DNA from 3 places in the Rhizobium sp. BK538 genome. Region 1 is predicted to be linked to each of the others. Evidence: predicted binding sites of a transcription regulator. Region 1 holds the regulator's gene; each other region holds the start of a gene.

Region 1 (5,259 bases):
TTCGTCAACGGCAACTCCAGCCGCCCCGAGGCCGCCGGTCTCGGCGTCGCCCTGATCGGCTCGCTTTACCTGATGTTGATCGTGCTCGTACTTTCGCTGCCGATCGGTGTTGCCGCTTCGATCTACCTCGAAGAATTTGCACCGAAGAACAAGCTGACGGACCTGATCGAGGTCAACATCAACAACCTCGCAGCCGTTCCCTCGATCGTCTATGGTCTGCTCGGCCTCGCCGTCTTCATCAACTTCGCCGGCCTGCCGCGTTCCGCATCGCTGGTCGGCGGTCTGGTGCTGACGCTGATGACCTTGCCGACGATTATCATCGCAACCCGCGCAGCGCTTCGCGCAGTGCCGCCGTCGATCCGGGCGGCTGCTCTCGGCCTCGGCGCTTCGAAGATGCAGATGGTGTTCCATCATGTGCTGCCGCTGGCCATGCCGGGTATTCTCACCGGCACGATCATCGGCCTGGCGCACGCGCTTGGCGAGACCGCACCGCTGCTCCTCATCGGCATGGTCGCCTTCGTGGCCAATGCACCGAGCACTCCGCTCGATCCGTCGACGGCTCTGCCGGTGCAGGTCTACATGTGGGCCAACGAAGCCGAGCGCGCCTTCGTCGAGCGTACCTCTGGCGCTATCATAGTCCTGCTCCTGTTCCTGATCGTCATGAACCTCGGAGCCATTCTCTTGCGTCGTCGCTTTGAGCGCCGCTGGTAAACGGAGTAGACATTATGAACATGTTGACGGAAGCAGCAGTTGAGAAGGCTCTGGATCAGAAGATGAATACCGTTCCCTATAAGATGATCGGCCAGGACGTCTCGGTTTACTACGGCGAGAAGCGCGCGCTCTTCGACGTGAAGCTGAACATTCGCGAAAACACGGTGACGGCGCTGATCGGCCCGTCAGGTTGCGGCAAGTCTACCTTCCTGCGCAGCCTGAATCGTATGAACGACACGATCGACGGTTGCCGCGTCACCGGCAAGATCACGCTCGATGGTGATGATATCTATGATCCTGACATCGACGTCGTGGAGCTCCGTGCCCGCGTCGGCATGGTGTTCCAGAAGCCGAACCCGTTCCCGAAGACGATCTACGAGAACGTCGCCTACGGCCCGCGCATCCACGGTCTCGCCAAGTCGAAGGCCGACATGGACCAGATCGTCGAACTCAGCCTGCAGCGCGCCGGCCTGTGGAACGAGGTGAAGGATCGCGTTCATGAAGCCGGCACTGGTCTTTCCGGAGGCCAGCAGCAGCGCCTTTGCATCGCCCGCGCTGTTGCGGTGAGCCCTGAAGTGATCCTGATGGACGAGCCATGCTCGGCACTCGATCCGATTGCGACGGCAAAGGTCGAGGAACTGATCCACGAGCTTCGCGAGAACTACACGATCGTCATCGTGACGCACTCGATGCAGCAGGCCGCCCGTGTTTCGCAGCGCACGGCCATGTTCCACCTCGGCAACCTCGTCGAAGAGAACGATACCGACAAGATGTTCACCAACCCGGACGATCCGCGCACCCAGGACTACATCATGGGTCGCTTCGGTTGATCGCCGGCGTCGGCAACCCTCACCATACTCAAGGATGAGCCCTATGGCATCGACACATATCTTTTCTGCCTACGACGACGATCTGAAATTCCTGTCCCGCCGTATTTCGGAAATGGGCGGCCTTGCCGAGCAGATGGTTTCGGATGCCGTTCGCGCTCTCGTCAACGGCGATACGGCCCTGGCCCAGAAGGTCATCTCCGACGACGTGATCCTTGACCACGCTGAACGCGAAATCGGGGACAAGGCGATCGTGACCATCGCCCGTCGCCAGCCGATGGCGGCCGACCTTCGCGAGATCATGGGTTCGATCCGCATTGCGGCCGATCTCGAGCGCGTCGGCGATCTCGGCAAGAATACCGCCAAGCGCGTCATCGCGGTCCAGAGCGCCGGCGTGCCGCGCAAGCTCGCCCGCGGCCTCGAGCACCTTTCCGAACTGGCGCTTGTCCAGCTCAAGGAAGTGCTCGACGTCTATACGAGCCGTGCTGCCGACAAGGCAAAGTCGATCCGTGAGCGCGACGAGGAAATCGACGCGATGTACACCTCGCTGTTCCGCGAGATGCTCACCTACATGATGGAAGATCCGCGCAACATCACCAGCTGCACGCATCTTCTGTTCTGCGCCAAGAACATCGAGCGTATCGGCGACCACGCCACCAACATTGCCGAAACCATCTATTACATGGCCACCGGCGCTCAGCCGGAAGGCGAACGTCCGAAGGACGATACCGCCAACACCGTCGGCGCCGTTACGGAATAATCGTTCCGCGACCGCGCCCCCAGGAGACCGAAACGAATGATACCAAAAGTAGCTGTCGTTGAAGATGAAGAAGCACTGAGCGTACTTCTTCGCTATAACCTTGAGGCTGAAGGCTTTGAGGTCGACACAATCCTGCGCGGCGACGAGGCCGAGATCCGGCTGCAGGAACGCACGCCGGACCTTCTGATCCTCGATTGGATGCTGCCGGGCGTATCAGGCATCGAGCTCTGCCGTCGCCTGCGCATGCGGCCGGAAACGGAGCGCCTGCCGATCATCATGCTGACAGCTCGCGGCGAGGAGAGTGAGCGTGTTCGCGGCCTCTCCACCGGCGCCGACGACTACGTCGTCAAGCCGTTCTCGACGCCGGAGCTCGTCGCCCGCGTCAAGGCGATGCTTCGTCGTGCCAAGCCGGAGGTACTTTCCACGCTGCTGAAGTGCGGCGACATCGAGCTTGACCGCGAGACGCACCGCGTTCATCGCAAGAGCCGCGAAGTCCGTCTCGGTCCGACCGAATTCCGGCTTCTCGAGTTCCTGATGGCATCCCCTGGCCGTGTCTTCTCGCGCTCCCAGCTGCTCGACGGCGTCTGGGGTCATGACATCTATGTCGACGAGCGTACCGTCGACGTTCATGTCGGGCGTCTGCGCAAGGCGCTGAACTTCTCCAACATGCAGGATGTCATCCGCACCGTTCGCGGTGCCGGCTATTCCATGGAAGCCTAAAGCTCTCCTGAGAGGCATCCACACCGTCCAACGAAAAACGGGCCCGCGAGGCGGCCCGCGAGGGCCCGTTTTCTTTGTTCCTTATCCGGCTTCCGGGTCAGGCGACCCGGTTGGCGGCCTTGCGGCGCTCGTTGACCGGCTGATAGGCCATGCGCTGGTGATAGGTGCAGTAAGGGGAGGAGTCTGGGGATTCGCAGCCGCAGAAGTGGAAGTCGTCCTTCAGCGGATCGCCGACCGGCCACTTGCAGGTGCGCTCGGTCAGTTCCGTCAGGCCGAGGCGGCGAGAAATCGGAACGACGACGTTTGCGGCCGGACGGTAGCTGATTTCCGCGATGGCATCGATTTCGATCTCTTCCTTGAGCATCGTCGCACCCTGCTGGCGGGTGACGGTGCGCGTGGTGACGCGAGATGCATAGTTCGGAGCGCGCGGCGCGGATGTCGTGCGCTTGGGCGTTCTGACAGTGGTCGTCGAGCCTCCGGCCTTGGCGCGGCCGGGCAAACTCAAACGGTGGACTTTGCCAATGACGGCGTTACGGCTTACACCGCCAAGTTGCGCTGCGATCTGGCTGGCGCTCAGGCCCTCGGACCACAGCTTCTTCAGTTTTTCAACGCGCTCGTCTGTCCAGTTCATGCCCCTGTCTCCGCCTTATTAGCGTTGGTGCAGGCAGAATCCCTCACCATTGCCCCGGACGTATCCGAGGCAAGAAACGCTTGCTCGATTTTGGTGACTAGTTCCGCCGCATGCAGTCTAGTAATTGAGTTTTAACCTAGTGTGAGGCTGAGTCTGTGACAAGAGTCGGTTGAATCTCGGCGAATCGAATTTCAAGTTTTCCCCAACTTGCTGGGCGAGAGAGTCATTTCTGCAACATTAGTTGTTGATAGCTCCAGCGCCTCCGGATGGCGGCTTGACGCATGCAGGAAAACCTCAGTTTTGTTGACATTGCAGTGCGAAAAGTAAATAGTGCTGCTCGCCGCCGAAAGGCGGCATTTTTAATTTTCCGGACCCGCTTTCCTTAGCCGGAGTCCGGCCGCTTGTGGTCAATGACAGGAGATCGCGCCATGGCTGAAGCCGCGCTTTACGATACCTACTCTCGTGCCCCGCTGCGGTTCGAGCGAGGCGAGGGCGTATGGCTGATCACCGAAACGGGCGAGCGATATCTTGATTTCGGCGCAGGCGTTGCCGTCACCTCCGTCGGCCACGGCCATCCGCATGTGGTAGGCGCGCTGAAAGAGCAGGCCGACAAGGTCTGGCACCTGTCCAATATCTACGAAATCCCGGGTCAGGAAACGCTCGCGAAGCGGCTGACCGAGGCGACCTTCGCCGACAAGGTGTTCTTTACGAACTCCGGCGCAGAAGCCCTGGAATGCGCGATCAAGACCGCGCGCCGCTATCAGTTCTCAAAGGGCCATTGCGAGCGGTTTCATATCATCACCTTTGAAGGTGCCTTCCATGGTCGTACGCTGGCGACGATTGCTGCCGGTGGCCAAGAGAAGTACCTCGAAGGCTTCGGCCCGAAGGCGCCCGGCTTCGATCAGGTTCCGTTCGGCGATCTCGATGCCGTTCGCAGCGCCGTCACCAGCGAGACGGCCGGAATCCTCATCGAGCCTGTTCAGGGCGAGGGTGGCGTCCGTGCGGCGGCCAGCGAGTTCCTTAAGGCGCTTCGTGCGATCTGCGATGAGCACGGCTTGCTGCTGATCTTCGACGAAGTGCAGACCGGCATGGGTCGCACCGGCAGGCTCTTTGCACATGAATGGTCCGGCGCCACCCCCGACATCATGGCAGTCGCCAAGGGCATCGGCGGCGGCTTCCCGCTCGGCGCCTGCCTTGCCACGGCTGAGGCCGCTTCCGGTATGAAGGCTGGCACACATGGCTCCACCTATGGCGGCAATCCGCTTGCCATGGCTGTGGGCAGTGCCGTGCTCGACGTGATCCTCGCAGACGGCTTCCTGCAGCAAGTGCGCGACGTCTCGCTGGTTTTCCGTCAGGGCTTGGCCTCGCTCAAGGATCGCTATCCTGATATCATCGAGGACGTTCGCGGCGAGGGACTGCTGCTCGGCGTCAAGGCTGCCGTGCCGTCTTCCGAGCTGCTGCAGGCAATCCGTGACGCCCATCTGCTCGGTGTTCCCGCAGGCGACAACGTTATTCGTCTTCTGCCGCCTCTGGTCGTCACTGCTGACGAAGCCCGTGAGGGCCTTGCCCGCCTAGAACGCGCTGCCGAAAGCGTGCGCGCTTCGAAGGTC
Region 2 (5,259 bases), on a different contig from region 1:
TTTTGCACGCAGATAATCGCCGGCATGGAAGAGCAGTTCGTAGGTTCCCGCCTTGAAGCTGTCGCCGATCAGGATCGGCCCCCCATCGACACGGCCGTCGGAATTGGTGCTGACCGTCTTGATGTGCCGGCGGACGTCTCCTTCCAGGTGGAAAAGATCGATCCGCAGGCCTTCGGCTGGCTTGCCGGAAGCGGTGTCGAGAACATGCGTGGTCAGTCCGGTCATAGGCTGGGCTCGCTGATGATGAAGGGCGTATCGAAGACGTATTCTTCTAGATTGTTGCCAGGTCCCTCGCGGTCGACGACGAGGAAATCGCTGACGGCACCGAGCGACATCAGGGGATGATGCCAGACGTTGCGACGATAGTTCACGCCCTGATCGCCGCGCGCGAGGAATACGCAAGGACGGCCGGGCCTTCCCCCCTCGTCCTCGGAGACGACGACAAGGTAAGGCCGCCCAGAGATCGGCGAAAAGCTCTGGCTGCCGAACGGATGCCGCTCCATCATGCCGATTTCATAGGGAAAGGCCCTGGGCCGGCCGCGAAAAAGGTTGATGATGACACGCGCACCCTCGCCTGCCGCTTCGGCGGTGGCCAGCGCATGAAAACGCTCGGTCGTGCCGTTGTTGATATAGCGCATCGTTGCCGGATCTGGTGCGATAACGTCGCCGAAGGGCGCGAAGGCGGATTTGGTGAGGGGAAGAATATCGAGTAATTGAGACATTTCACTATTCGCCTTGGATGCGCCAATGGCGTATCGCTTGAAGCTGCGAGATAAGATCCGCCAGATCGCTTCGCACCGTACCCCAAATCGCCGAAAGATCTGCATGATAGTAGTCGTGCACAATCAGATCCCGCATTCCCTTTATTTTTGACCAGGGGAGTTCTGGATGATCGCGAAGGAAATCAGGGTGGTTCGTGCCGATGCGAGCCGCTGCCTCGCCCAAAAGGACCAGGGACATTGTGACAGCCAGCTGGGTTCTAAGGTCCGCCAGAAAGGTTTCTTTGGTCAAACCTTCGGTTAGCGCGCGTGCTTGTTCGGCGGCCTGCTGCATACGATCAATGTACTCCACCAGCCGCTCGACGCTCATACAACGACCGCTTCCGAAAGAATGCGTTCGCGTATTTTCTCCGGCAGGCCACCGGGCGTTACAAGATCGACCTCGATACCAAGCGTCTCTTTCAACTCCTCAAGCAACCCTCCCAGATCGAACAAGGTAGTGCCTGGCAAGGTATCCACCAGAATGTCCAGATCGCTGTCCGGCCGATCTTGCCCTCGCGCCACGGAACCGAAGACACGCGGATTCGCCGCGTTGAAGCGCTTCGTCGCTTCGCGGATCGCCTGCCTGTTCTTCTCCAGCACTTCTGACGGCTTCATGGCGCAACTATAAGTCACGGATGCGAAAGAGAAAAGTCGGAGACGCCTGTTTCAACGCGCCGGCAGCATCGTTTCCAGTCGCAGCAACGCGATGCGCTCGACTTCAGCCGTGGCCGTATCGAACTCTTCGTCGCGGGTTTTGCCGATGCGCTTTTCGAAGGCCGCCAGAATGTCGTCCTTGTTCAAGCCCTTGACGGCAATGATGAAGGGAAAGCCGAATTTCTCGACATAGGCCGTGTTGAGCTCGGTGAAACGGGCATGCTCCTCCGCACTTAGTCGGTCGAGCCCGGCGCCTGCCTGCTCCTTCTTGCTGTCTTCGGTGAGCTCACCTGCTATCGCGAGGCGTCCTGCAAGATCCGGATGGGCGCGCAGCACACCCAGCCGCTCCTCCGGGCTCGCCGCTCGGAAGATGGCGACGAGCGCCGTATGCACCCGGTCCACCGTCAACTCGTCTCCGACGAAACCGTCGTCATAAGCGCGCTCGGCAATGAACGGCGAATGTTCGAAAACGCCGCCGTAACGCGATACGAACTCGTCACGCGACAGCATCAGATCGCCTCAGCCTTGTGGTGGGTGTGCCAATGCTGGGCGATCTCGAGACGCCGTGGCACCCACACCTTGTCGTGCTTCAGCACATACTCGATAAACCGCTTCAGCGCCGCCGCGCGGCCAGGACGACCGACGAGGCGGCAATGCAGCCCGACAGACATCATCTTCGGGCTGCCCGCCTTGCCCTCTTCATAGAGCGTATCGAAGGCATCCTTGAGGTAGGTGAAGAACTGATCGCCCGAGTTGAAGCCCTGCGGTGTGGCGAAACGCATGTCGTTGGTCTCGAGCGTATAGGGGATGATCAGGAACGGATTGTCGTCGATACCCTTCACCCAGAACGGCAGGTCGTCGGCATAGGAATCCGAGGAATAAAGGAAACCGCCCTCCTCCATGACGAGGCGCAGCGTGTTGTCTGAGGGCTTGCCCTGATACATGCCGTAAGGCCGCTCGCCAGTCAGTTCCGTGTGCAAGCGCACGGCTTCCTGAATGTGCTTGCGCTCGACGTCCTCCTGGAAGTCCTTGTATTCCAGCCAGCGGTAGCCATGGCTGGCGATCTCCCAGCCGGCCTCTTTCATGGCCGCGACCGCTTCCGGGTTGCGCGCCATGGCCAGCGTCACGCCATAAACGGTGGCCTGAACGTTGAGCTCGGTGAACATGCGCCACAAGCGCCAGAAGCCGGCGCGCGAACCATACTCGTAGATCGATTCCATGTTGAGGTTGCGCTGGCTCGGCCAGGCTGCAGCACCGACAATTTCCGACAGCAGGTTCTCGGAGGCCGGATCGCCATCGAGAATGCAACTCTCGCCGCCCTCCTCGTAGTTGATGACGAACTGGACGGCCACGCGCGCATCGCCCGGCCACTTCGGATCGGGCGTATTGCGTCCATAACCGATCAGATTGCGCGGATAAGTCTCGGATACCATGAAATCACCTTCCTCAAAGTCGGCGAAACGGTAACACCCGGAGACGGAATGTCGAGACGGAAAGTACGCAACAGAGTTTTGCCGTTGTGGCACAACTCCTAGGCTAGCGCGGGGACGCGATCTTTCCGGGCGCTGACTTTGCCCATCGGATGCAGCGAATGCACGCGAAACGGTCCGCCATTTCCCTCTTCGATCATCAGCGCGACATTCGCAACCTTCACGGAATCGGCAAGCACGGGCTCGAAGACGTCGCGTAGCGCGTGCTCGACTCGTGGCATGTCACAATGGCTGACCGGTCCGGTCAGCGGCATGTGGAAGCGAAATTCGTCCATCACATAGGGGCTTCCCCAGCGGTGCAGATTGGCGAACTGCGCCGCCGACAGACCGCCCGGATCGGTGCGCTCGATTTCCGCCTCGCTCAACGGCGCGCGGAATCGGTCGAACTCCTGAACAACGCCATTGGCAAGATAGTGGACGTGTTCGCAAGGCAGCGACGGCACAAGGCTGTAGAATCCACCGAGCCGGGCCACCTCCAGCCGATTGATGTGAAACGGCGTCAGCGTGCCGCAGAAGCGCATGAGATCACGCAGAAGTTGCGCCTCCGTCACATCGGCGGCCAGGCGGAAGGGCGCCTTCAGGACACCGTGAAACCCGTAGCGGCGTGGCATCGCCGTGTGGAAGGCGATCTCGTGAATGCTCAGGCCGCGTATCGCAATCGGCTCGACCATATCGCCGGAAAACACGTTCCGACCCAACCAATTTGCGGCCACATGCGAGAGCGGGTCGCTCGCAGCGGGCGTAAAGCAAATGGCGTAGCGCATCAAATTTCCTCCGTAGACAAACGGCGCAGCCCTCCGTCGGCGCCGCGATTGCGCTAGCAGATAGGTGATTTGCGTGACAAATTGACGAAAGGCAGGAAATGCTAATTCACGTTTAGCGTGAAGCCACGCGGATGTGATTGGCAAGCAGGAAATTTTCGGGCAGCGCAAAGGGCGGCTGAAGACCGGCGGCTAAGTGGACAGCTGCCGCCGCTAGACGGTGCGCCAAGCCGAAGCTGACCTTGAAGCCACCGGTCAATGCGATCAGGCCGTCGTAGTCAGGGTGCACGCCAATCATCGGATCACGGTCGATTGCCTTCGGCCGCAAACCGGCCCACCGTTCAAGCACAGGCGCACTCTTCAATAGCGGCACCAGCTGTCCGGCTGCCTCAAGCAGTGCGTCGAGCTGTCCATCGGTCGAGAACGGCTCGTCGAAACGATTCTCGCTGGTGCTGCCGACGGCGACGTGGCCGCCCTCGTGTGCAACGATATAGAGCCCGTCACGGAAGATGGTCGGCAAGGATGGGTCGACATCGGCTTTCAACAACGCCGCCTGCCCTTTGACGGGCTGGCCGAGCGGCCGCGCAAGGCCGGCGGTGTAACGCCCCAGCAAGGGAAAGGATTCGTGACCGGCTGCGACGATGCAGCGGCCGAACGCAATGTTACCTGCGGTCGTTTTCGCAGCCTTGCGCTCAAAATCGATATCATCGACCGAAACGTATTCGGCAACCCGCACATGCCGTGCGTCGCGCGTCGATGCGGCCAGTACTGCAGTCAGCGATCGGGGGGCAACCCTTGCCGCAAGCGTATCGTGCACGAAGCCGCTTTCGCCGGCCGCTGCGTCAAGCCAATTCTCCTGGGGAGGCCTGTCGAGGACGTGCCAGTGGAAACGCCGCTCGCCCGCGATCCAGCTATCTTCGGCATCGCGGGAATGACCAAAGGCGATCTCACGCAAATGCGGCTTCGGCAGCGGGATAAGGCGCCCAGAGCGGCGATAGCAGGCGGAAAGGCCCGTCTGCTGTTCCAACGCGGCAATCTCCGCTTCCAGCGAAACCAGCGCATCGAACTGAAATTGCTTCTTGGCGTTCCACTTGTCCGGCATATGGGGCATCAGCGCGCCGAGCAGGCCGCCGCTCGCCCCGTGGCCAAGCCGACCGGCATCGACGAGCACTGCATCGATACCCAGCCTTTCGGCGTGAACTGCCGCCCACAGCCCCATGATCCCACCGCCGACGATCAATAGGGCGGTCGATGATTGACCGGAAGACAAGGCCGGACTATCGGCTTTGGGCATGACAGATACAGATCCTGAAAAAATTGCTGGCGCACATGGGCCGTTGGAGTGGCGCGACGGCGATATGCCCTATTCACCGGCCTTTGGCGATCATTTTTATTGCCAGACCGATGGCAGGTTGGAATGCGGGCATGTCTTTCTGGCTGGCAACGGTTTGCCGCAGCGTTGGCAGGAGCAGAGCGACTTCCTGATCGGCGAACTCGGCTTCGGCACCGGCCTGAACTTTGCCGAAACATGGCGACAGTGGAAGCTCAATCGGCGCATCGGCCAGCAATTGCACTTCATGTCGTTCGAGCTCT
Region 3 (5,259 bases), on a different contig from region 1:
AGGCTGACCTCGACAAGCTTGGCTTCAACCTCGTCGGCTTCGGCTGCACGACCTGCATCGGCAATTCCGGCCCGCTGCCGGCGCCGATCTCGAAGACGATCAACGACAAGGGGCTCATCGTTTCGGGCGTTCTGTCGGGCAACCGCAACTTCGAAGGCCGCATCTCTCCCGACGTTCAGGCGAACTACCTGGCGTCTCCGCCGCTGGTCGTCGCCTACGCGCTTGCCGGTACGGTCCAGAAGGACCTGACCACGGAGCCGATCGGTGAAGACCAGGACGGCAACCCGGTGTTCCTCAAGGACATCTGGCCGACGTCGCACGAAGTTCAGGACTTCATCCAGAAGTACGTTACCCGCGAACTCTATGAGACGAAGTACGCTGACGTCTTCAAGGGCGACGAGAACTGGCAGGCGGTGCAGGTTCCTCCGGGCCAGACCTATGCCTGGGACGACAACTCGACTTACGTTCAAAACCCGCCTTACTTCGTCGGCATGGGCAAGAAGGGCACCGGCACTTCGGATATCAAGAATGCCCGTGTTCTCGGCCTCTTCGGTGACAAGATCACAACAGACCATATCTCCCCGGCCGGCTCGATCAAGGCAGCATCGCCTGCGGGTTCCTACCTTCTCGGCAACGGCGTCGCCGTTGCGGACTTCAATCAGTACGGCACGCGTCGCGGCAACCATGAAGTGATGATGCGCGGCACCTTCGCCAACATCCGCATCCGCAACCACATGCTCGGCCCGAACGGCAAGGAAGGCGGTTACACCATCCGCTATCCGTCGAAGGAAGAGGAATCGATCTACGACGCGGCCATGCAGTACAAGGCCGAAGGCGTTCCGCTCGTCATCTTCGCCGGTGTCGAGTACGGCAACGGCTCGTCCCGCGACTGGGCCGCAAAGGGCACCAACCTTCTCGGCGTCAAGGCCGTGATCGCCCAGTCCTTCGAGCGTATTCACCGCTCGAACCTGGTCGGTATGGGCGTCATCCCCTTCGTCTTCGAAGAGGGAACGACCTGGGCAAGCCTTGGTCTCAAGGGCGACGAACTCGTCACCATCGAAGGCCTGGAAAACATCAAGCCGCGCGAAAAGAAGATCGCCAAGATCGTCTATGGCGATGGCACCGTGAAGGAAGTTCCGCTGCTGTCGCGCGTCGATACACTCGACGAAGTGGTCTACCTCAACAATGGCGGCATCCTGCAGACGGTTCTGCGAGATCTCGCTGCCTGATTGTTAACAGACTTGCATGACAATGACCGCCGGAAAGAGATTTCCGGCGGTTTTTGTTTGAGCGCAAGGTATTGGATGTCTGCTCACGACGATGTGTTTCAGCTTGGCTTCCACGAAGCTTTGCCTCACCCGTTCGTGACTTTCCGTTTCGACCGAGAACCACTATCTCTACGCTCAGACATCGGACCTGCGGCGAAGCGTGGCGGTAGGTGCGGAAGAAAAGGTGCATGAATGTCCCCGCGGTTTCTGATTTCTCTGGTTGCAGGTGTGGCGCTTGCCGGCCCACTTTTTGCCCAGGACGCGCCGAAAGGTGTGGTTGAACTTTTTACCTCGCAGGGATGTTCTTCTTGTCCTCCAGCCGATGCAGCTTTCCGTAAGCTCGTCGAGGCCGGGGGCGTTATCGCTCTTGCCTATCACGTTGACTACTGGAACTACATGGGATGGGCCGACACGCTGAGTTCCAAGGAAAATACCGAGCGGCAGTATGGTTATGCGCAGGCGATGGGCCGTGCCAACGTCTATACGCCGCAGGTCATCATCAATGGCCGCGACCACGTTGCAGGTGCCGATCTCGGCGCGATCAATAAGAAGATCGATGGCTATGCAGCTGAAGGTATGGGGCTGTCAGTGCCGGTGAAGGCACAGATGCGCGGCGACCAACTCGAGATTAAGATCGGCGCAGGACAGGGCAAAGCCAATGTCGTCATGGTCTACTTCAACCGTGAGAAAACCATTGAGGTCGAGAAGGGCGAAAACAGCGGCAAGAAGATCGCCTACCTAAACAGTGTTGCAGACGTGGAAACCGTCGGCATGTGGGAGGGCAAGGAAACGAGCTTGACGCTGCCGGCAAGCGTGATGCAGAAGCCAGATCTTGAGGGCTGCGCGATTTTACTTCAATCCTCCACCGCCGATGGCAAACCATCCGCGATCCTCGGAGCGACGGTCGTCATGGCCGGGAAGAACATCTGACCATTTCATCTGCTTGCGCGGATGGAAACGGGGCGGCCCGGCTGATCGTATTCGGGGCTGGGGTTAAGGTCGATACGGTCAGCCGGGCCCTTTGGCGCGCTGGCGCCAAACTCGCACGCAACCTTTTCAGCAGACCGAATCTGGCAAAAAGATCATGCGCAATTCGTGTGCAACGCGGGTCCGAACGGCCCCGCGGCGCAGTCGTGAGGGAATTTCCCTTGCAAATGAGGCGCTGTTTTGACTGAATTGCGGCACTCGGGAGATTGCACAGACTATGATTAATGTGACTGATCGCCTGCTTGCAATTTATAAACGCTAAGGCAAACTGTCATTCACCTGTCACAAGCGGAGGCACAGGGAGACTGATGACAGATCAGCAGGATTTGCGGCACGGCGAGAGCCGGTTAGCCGAGAACAGTTCCTCAGTCGTCGTAGATCTCAAGGAATATAAGCAGAGCAGGGACCCAGCGCCGGTCACGTTCCACCGACGCGAGCTCGATGCGATTTTGTGGATTTATGGCCGCATGGTTGGCGAGGGTGACTGGCGTGACTATGCGATTGATCACCTGAAAGACCGCGCCATCTTCTCGGTTTTCAAGCGATCGGGCGAAATGCCGCTCTTTCGTATCGAGAAGAATCCAAAGCTCGCCGCCAAGCAGGGGGCCTACTGCGTTATCAATACGCACGGTGTCATCTTGAAGCGCGGACACGAGCTGCAGCAGGTTTTGAAGGTCTTCAATAAGGTTCTGAAGCTCGTCGAGAAGTGAACCCTGTCACACCTTGAACAGCGTGCCTGGATAGACAGAGGGATCGGGGTCGGTGGCCGCGCCTTCGCCCAGAGCGCGCTGCATCATCATTGTGTCAAGCCAACGGCCGTGCTTGTAGCCAGTTCCTTTCAGGCGGCCGGTTTCCTCAAAGCCCAGTGCCTGATGCAAGGCGATCGACGCCGGATGCGCGCCGCCGATCACGGCCACCATCTGGCGAAAGCCGAGATCTGTGCAACGTCGGATCAGTTCGGCGAGCAACCGCCTTCCAATTCCCCTGCCGCGCGCTTCCGGTCCCAGGTAGATCGAATCCTCGACGATCCAGCGGTAGGCTGGGCGTGTGCGGAAGGCTGAGGCATAGGCGTAACCGAGCAAGTTGCCATCCTCACCGATCGCGGCGATGTAGGGATAGCTCTGACCGGTGATTGCGGAAAATCGTGCCGCCATCTCGCTCTGCTGCGGCGGGACGATCTCGTAGCTTGCGACACCATTCAGGACGGATTCGCGATAGATGGCGGTGATGGCGGGGAGGTCGGATGAGGAAGCGTCGCGGAGGAAGATGGGCATGCGGTCGGCCGGGCGGGTATGAACAATGGACTCTTCCAGAAATCATTCTCCGCATGACCAGGCAACAAAAAAGGCGGCCGAAGCCGCCTTTTTTGATACATCCCCGTTCCTTACTTGCGGTCGCCCATGAACTGCAGCAGGAACATGAAGAGGTTGATGAAGTCGAGATACAGGGTTAGCGCACCCATGATCGCCTTGCGGCCGGCTACTTCTGCGCCGTCGGCTTCGTAATACAGTTCCTTGATGCGCTGCGTATCGTAGGCGGTCAGGCCTGCGAAGATCAGCACGCCGATCACAGAGACCGCGAACTGAAGGGCGGACGATGCCAGGAAGATGTTCACGATCGACGCGATGATCAGGCCGAAAAGGCCCATGATCAGGAACGAGCCCATCGCGGAGAGATCACGCTTGGTCGTGTAGCCGTACAGCGAGAGCGCGCCAAAGGAGGCTGCGGTCACGAAGAACGTCTGTGTAATGCTCGACTGTGTGTAGACCAGGAAGATGGACGCGAGCGAGAGCCCCACCAGCGCGGCGTAGACCCAAAAGGTCGTTTGCGCGGCGGCAACGCTCATCCGGTTAATCCTGAAGCTCAGGAAGAACACGGCAGCCAGCGGTGCAAGGATGACCACCCAGCGGAGCGGCGACTGGAAAAGCAATACGCCAAACTGCGTCAGTTGGCCGTCCTGGACGGCGAAATTGAAGCCCAGATAAGCGGCTACACCCGTGATCGCCAGACCCAGCGCCATCAGGTTGTAGACCTTGAGCATATAGCTGCGTAGGCCCTGGTCGATCATCTCGCCGGTCTGAACGCGGCCTTGGTAATTACGAAGGTCAGCCATAGTTTCCTCTTACAAGCTCCGGTGTGGACACGGTGGCGGGCGCGAAACCCGGGCGCCGCTGCGGAGCCCAGCATGCCTGCACACAATATGAGCCTTTCGGCTTTCGCAAACAAGGCCCTTGCAACCCGGGATCGGGTTAAATCGCCGTAAGGTGAAGGAAATTTCTCTGTTTGGTCAATCAGAGTTCGCGCAAAACGGGTGCCGCCTTCTGCCCCAGGATGCGCCAGGTTCCGATGAGACCGATACCGACTGTCAGTACCAAAGCAGTCACGAGCGTCAGGCCGGCGACATCGGGCAGGAAGTGCGAGGAGATGCGCATGATCCGGGCGGTGATGAACCAGGCCGCGATGCCGCCGGCGAAGAGGGCAAAGACTGCGGTCGCAGCGCCAAGGATAAGGTACTCGTAGCAGAAGGCGCGGATCAGCATTCGCCGCGTCGCGCCGAGTGTCTTAAGAACGACCGCATCATGGGTGCGAGCGCGATTGCCAGCAGCCAGAGCGCCGGCAAGAACAAGCACCGAGGCGATAAGTGCAACGGAGGCGGCGGCGCGGATCGCCGTCGCCAGCTGCCCCACCAGTGTGTTGACGATGTCGATCGCATCCTTGACCCGCACGCTGGTGATTGTCGGATAGGTATTTGTCACGGATTTGAGGATCGTGGCCTCCTGGCTAGAGGTCGCCGTCGGGTCAGTGAGCGTCGCCAGCCAGGCGTGCGGGGCGCCGCGGAACGTATTGGGCGAGAACACCATCACGAAGTTGATGGAAAGCGATTCCCACTCGACCTTGCGCAGATTGGCGATCTGGGCGGTGATGTTACGCCCAAGCACGTTAACGGTGACGGTGTCGCCGATCTTCAAGCCGAGTTCTGCGGCCTCCTCGGCTGAAAAGGAGA

Evidence for each region. Region 1 encodes PhoB, which activates phosphate uptake and scavenging genes when phosphate is short. Its sites were predicted from a motif close to TGTCATNNANCTGTCAT; they were not measured.
Region 2: a site for PhoB is predicted at 3,743-3,759, ahead of FHX09_RS07550 (DUF1045 domain-containing protein). Genes of this name have one in related genera too.
Region 3: a site for PhoB is predicted at 2,525-2,541, ahead of FHX09_RS10460 (DUF2794 domain-containing protein). Genes of this name have one in related genera too.

Annotation. Positions count from the first base shown of each region.
Region 1 is NZ_JACIFT010000010.1:214,869-220,127, reverse strand. It holds gene pstA (phosphate ABC transporter permease PstA) at 1-711, shown strand, start outside; gene pstB (phosphate ABC transporter ATP-binding protein PstB) at 726-1,541, shown strand; gene phoU (phosphate signaling complex protein PhoU) at 1,585-2,298, shown strand; gene phoB (phosphate regulon transcriptional regulator PhoB) at 2,335-3,018, shown strand; gene FHX09_RS14785 (GcrA family cell cycle regulator) at 3,116-3,649, opposite strand; gene FHX09_RS14780 (aspartate aminotransferase family protein) at 4,078-5,259, shown strand, end outside.
Region 2 is NZ_JACIFT010000005.1:72,154-77,412, reverse strand. It holds gene uraH (hydroxyisourate hydrolase) at 1-225, opposite strand, end outside; gene FHX09_RS07575 (ureidoglycolate lyase) at 222-722, opposite strand; gene FHX09_RS07570 (HepT-like ribonuclease domain-containing protein) at 727-1,089, opposite strand; gene FHX09_RS07565 (nucleotidyltransferase family protein) at 1,086-1,376, opposite strand; gene uraD (2-oxo-4-hydroxy-4-carboxy-5-ureidoimidazoline decarboxylase) at 1,428-1,925, opposite strand; gene puuE (allantoinase PuuE) at 1,925-2,848, opposite strand; gene FHX09_RS07550 (DUF1045 domain-containing protein) at 2,947-3,669, opposite strand; gene FHX09_RS07545 (FAD-binding oxidoreductase) at 3,782-4,960, opposite strand; gene mnmD (tRNA (5-methylaminomethyl-2-thiouridine)(34)-methyltransferase MnmD) at 4,959-5,259, shown strand, end outside.
Region 3 is NZ_JACIFT010000007.1:96,070-101,328, reverse strand. It holds gene acnA (aconitate hydratase AcnA) at 1-1,229, shown strand, start outside; gene FHX09_RS10465 (thioredoxin family protein) at 1,461-2,198, shown strand; gene FHX09_RS10460 (DUF2794 domain-containing protein) at 2,564-2,965, shown strand; gene FHX09_RS10455 (GNAT family N-acetyltransferase) at 2,972-3,529, opposite strand; gene FHX09_RS10450 (Bax inhibitor-1/YccA family protein) at 3,640-4,368, opposite strand; gene FHX09_RS10445 (ABC transporter permease) at 4,547-5,259, opposite strand, start outside.